2 regions of the Eubacterium sp. genome follow, and region 1 is predicted to be linked to the other one. Evidence: riboswitches for the same ligand, from Rfam matches in the RefSeq annotation. Region 1 holds a riboswitch; the other holds the start of a gene.

What was found. Region 1 has a riboswitch for thiamine pyrophosphate ahead of ACZM4J_RS00870 (energy-coupled thiamine transporter ThiT). Riboswitches for the same ligand answer to the same signal wherever they lie in the genome.
Region 2: linked by a shared signal. The riboswitch ahead of thiM (hydroxyethylthiazole kinase) and the one ahead of ACZM4J_RS00870 (energy-coupled thiamine transporter ThiT) in region 1 are both predicted to bind thiamine pyrophosphate.

What each region holds. Positions count from the first base shown of each region.
Region 1 covers NZ_DBLZZO010000002.1:12-2,421, forward strand. Annotated here, with positions in the region: gene ACZM4J_RS00870 (energy-coupled thiamine transporter ThiT) at 345-1,166, opposite strand; TPP riboswitch at 1,208-1,304, opposite strand; gene ACZM4J_RS00875 (thiamine diphosphokinase) at 1,379-1,987, opposite strand; gene ACZM4J_RS00880 (hypothetical protein) at 2,007-2,410, opposite strand, start outside.
Region 2 covers NZ_DBLZZO010000022.1:22,862-25,271, reverse strand. Annotated here, with positions in the region: gene ACZM4J_RS08655 (hypothetical protein) at 1-278, shown strand, start outside; TPP riboswitch at 686-791, shown strand; gene thiM (hydroxyethylthiazole kinase) at 894-1,715, shown strand; gene thiE (thiamine phosphate synthase) at 1,702-2,358, shown strand; gene ACZM4J_RS08640 (HAD family hydrolase) at 2,358-2,410, shown strand, end outside.

The sequences.
Region 1 (2,410 bases):
CTTAACTAATATATAAAGCAATAAAACTTTTAACTCAAACTAAAACAAATTAAACTTCAGCTACAAAATGCTAAAAAGAAGCTGCAACATTTTGTTACAGCTTCAGCTAACAAATTTATAGAACATGTACTCTCCCTCTAATAGTTTATAGTTTAATTTATTTCTAATACCCTTATTTATATTTTACATTCACACAAATACATATCTATAAATATTATTATTTATTTTTCAGCATGATTAATTATTCGTTTTTGCAATTAATTAGTTTTGGTAATTAATTCGCTTTGGTAATTAATTTGCTTATTAATCAGCTTTATTTTCTTTCAAGGTTTGTTTCTGATTTATTAATTTTCTCTTCTAGGCAAAACAGTTTTCTTTTTTGAAACTACTAATTTAGTAATTACATAAGTTAAGCCACCAACAATAACACCTACTAATAAAATCACACCTACTAACATCCAGTTTGTATTTGCGATAAGTGTTATCTTAAATCCGTCTTCTGTCTGGATTTGTCTAAATATAATTAGGAAGTCAACAATTATTGCTATACCACATACTAATACGCCATTTAAAACAGCCATAATGTTCTTTGACTTTTCTCTTGTTACAGGTTTTGCTGCTCTTAAATCAATTGAATTTGAAACAAGCGCCATAACATATACTGTAACTACAGTTTCAGGAATCATGTATGCTCCATTGTATACTAAAGAATATAATGCTCCATCAGCTGTTGGAATTGATACACCTGCCCATACTGTACAACCTGTAATAAAATGACATAAATATCTTAATAAACAAACAATCAATGTTCCTAAAACTAAGGCACCTGTCTGATGTTTATTTTTCTTAACAACACCAAGTAAACCAAGCACTGTAAAAGCCACAATGTAGTCTAAAAGAATTATGGCAATCATAGCTGTTGTTGATGTAGCATAAGAAACATTTGATAGACCTGTTAATAATTGCAAAATACTATATGTAAAACTTGTAATAAGTCCCCATTTCAATCCATGTCTGTAACCTGCAATTATAATAGGCAACATACTTGCCGCTGTTACTGCTCCACCGTATGGCATGTCGATAATCTTAATAAAGCTTAACACAAAAGCCATAGCAATCAAAACTGAACATTCTACCAATGTTCCTGTTTTCTTTGTTTTTTCCATAAAAAAAGTCCTCTTTAGAATATAATATCACCAGAGAACCTATACATAACTAAATGCTTCCTTACGATGGTACTAACCATATCAAGTAGTGAGGGTCGATATACATCTCTCAGCCATCCGGCACCCCTAGCGACATATTTTTCATTATTTATTCTATATTCTTTAACATTTTTTGTCAAGTTGGCAAAGTATTGTATACATATCTGATTAGTTTAATATACAATTAGAAGACTTCCTTTTCCAACTGATATAACAGGATTTGCATTTACAAACTGATTGCTTACCCCTAAAGGTCTGTTTTCCTCAAGCTTATAGCTTTCTATATTATATAATGCATTTTTTATTGTAACATTATGAGCAACTCCGTTTATCGCAAAAACCGAAAATATATTTTTTTCTTTTCCTGTTATTGAAATCGAACCATCTGAAACAACTGTATATGTGTTATTACCATCAACCATCTTAATGTTGGCTCCTAATTGTGATGCATATAAAAGTGTTTGTATATTGGCAAAAGTATGGTCTATCCTTCCACCGGTTCCTCCGAAAATCACAATGATATTAAAGCCTTTGTGCAATGCTGTCTTAACACAAATCATCATATCTGTTTCGTTTTTCATTACTTTGTGCTTTTCCACATTGTCACCAACAGGAACATATCCTAAAGAGTCAAAATCACCTATTACCAAATCAGGTTCTATTCCAAGTTGGTGTATTTTTTCAAAACCGCCATCTGCCGCTATTACAAAATCATTTTCTTTTTTAGTAAAATTGGTACCGGAGTTATCTCCGGCACCAACTATATAACATACGTTTTCCATTTATTTGACCTACTAATTTCTATTTGTTTTTGTTATTTTTTGAAGCTGTTGTCTGTGGCTTTGTTGCACTATTCACCTTTGTAGTAGGTGCCTGTGTTGTCACAGATGCTTTTGTTGTTGCATTGTTAGATGTATGAGATGCAGTTGTTTCATTCTTATTGTTTGAAGTTCCTGTAGTAGTCCCATTTTTCTTTTCATTTGCTTTAGCATTAATAGCATCATAATAAGCCTTAACCTTAGGATCTGATGCCTTAACACTTTCAAATTCTTCCTGAACATCTTTTAATAAATCCTGAACATCAGAATCTTTTGTAACTTTATTCATGTATTTTTGAATATCATCACCACTATCATTTTGAATATAAACATTTCCTGTTTTCTTATCCCTAACAACATATAATCTGGTAATTGCAGGAACTGTTG
Region 2 (2,410 bases), on a different contig from region 1:
ATACTGTAAAGAAAAATATGAAAGTGTACAAAACTGCATCTAAAAAATCAAAGAATAAATTTACTTTGAAAAAGGGAGATAAGCTTAGAATTATAAAAATCAAGCCGGCAAAGAATGTAGCAAAACGCCCTAAGGGAAAATATAGTCTTGATAAGAGGGATAACGGGTTTGCATATGTAAAAACTAAAACCGGAAAGAAGGGATGGATTTTCTTAAGTAAGAAAATGTCAAGCTGGGGAAAGAAAACTTTGTTTAAAAAGGTTCCGGGATGGGGCTGATACAATAGTGATAACTCCCTATCTCTTTTTTATAACTCACTTATTTTAAGTCAGCAGGAAAAACAATATCCTGCTGATTTCTTATTTTATCCATAACCTTCAATGCCATAAGAGAATATCTGATATTTCCTCAGGAAGTCCAAATAATTTAACCAGCGGATGAATGCAGTACATTCCAATGTCCGTAAGAGACCCGTTTGAAAAATCTTTGTTAAAGGCGAAGATAATTGTAAGGATGACGGGACATATAAGTATGTAGTCAGACGAAAAGGGAAAGCAACAAATCATTATACAAGCAATCTAGATGAAAAGATTGATTTTATGCAGGCATTTGAATTTTAATTGCATACAACAATAACAAATCCACTATTGCATTATATTGAATTGAGCGATACAATGCTATAGGAAATTAAATATAGGGGAGCTTGTAGGCAGGCTGAGAGGAAGTAATCAACTTCGACCCTTAAACCTGATTTGGATAATGCCAACGTAGGAATTAAGTATAGGATTTAATGCGGACAAACCAGATTAGGTTTGTCTGTTTTTCATTTTAACGTAACAATTATGATGAGATTCTGCTGTAAAAAGTATTCAGCAGAACGATAAGGAGGAAATATGTTTAAGAAATGTGTAGAAAACGTAAGAAATAATGTGCCTTTAGTTCACAACATTACTAATTATGTAACAGTAAATGATGTGGCTAATGTTTTACTGGCTTGTGGCGGCAGCCCAATTATGTCAGATGATATTGATGATGTGGAAGATATTACATCTATTTGTGGTGGTTTGAACATTAATATTGGAACATTAAATAAAAACACCATACCATCTATGTTTGCAGCAGGAAAGAAAGCAAATGAATTAGGACATGTTGTTTTACTTGATCCTGTTGGGGCAGGGGCAAGCAAGTTAAGAACTAATACAGCAAATGAATTAATGGAAAAAGTGAAATTTGATGTTGTAAGAGGAAATATTTCAGAAGTTAAGACTTTAATGCTGGGTACAGGAAGTACAAAAGGTGTAGATGCAGATGTTTCTGACAAAGTAACAGATGAAAACTTAGACGACACTATTAGCAAGCTCAAGAGTTTTTCAAAGGCAACAGGAAGCATTATCGCAGTAACAGGCGCAATTGATTTAGTTTGTGACAGCGAAAAATGCTATGTTATAAGAAATGGTAGAGCCGAAATGAGTTCAATTACAGGAACAGGATGCCAGTTATCAGGTTTGATGACAGCGTTTTTAGTTGCAAATCCAGAAAACAAATTGGAAGCAGCAGCGGCAGCAGTTTGTACAATGGGACTTGCCGGAGAAATTGCATGGTCAAGAATGAGTGAAGGCGATGGAAACTCAACATACAGAAACAGAATTATTGATGCCATCTACAATATGGATGGTGAAACATTAGAAAAAGGAGCTAAATATGAAGTTAAGTAATACAACAAAGGAAGAATTGCTTTTATACGGCGTAACTGACAGAGCTTGGTTAAATGGCGAAACTTTGTACAGTCAGGTTGAAAAAGCTTTAAAAGGCGGAGCAACTTTTATGCAACTTCGAGAAAAGAAACTTGATGAAGAAAGTTTTTTGAAGGAAGCCATTGAGATAAAAGAATTATGTAGAAAGTACAATGTACCATTTGTAATTAATGACAATGTTGATATTGCTTTGGAAATGGATGCTGACGGCGTTCATGTTGGACAAAGTGACATGGAAGCTTTAGATGTAAGGGCAAAGCTTGGTCCTGATAAGATTATTGGTGTGTCAGCGCAAACTGTTGAGCAGGCAATTTTAGCGGAAAAACACGGAGCAGATTATTTAGGAGTAGGCGCAGTTTTTCCAACCGGCTCCAAAGATGATGCAGAAGAAGTTACTTTTGAAACACTGAAAGCAATATGTCAGGCAGTAAAAATTCCTGTTATTGCCATTGGTGGAATTTCAAAAGGCAATGTTTTAGAACTTGCAGGCAGTGGCATTTGCGGTATAGCAGTTATTAGCGCTATTTTTGCAGCAAAGGATATTGAAGAAGCAACTAAGGAATTAAAAGAAAAAGCAATCAAAATGTTAGAAAAAGGTGAATAATGGCAAAAGGATTTATTTTTGATGTTGATGGGACAATACTTGATTCTATGGA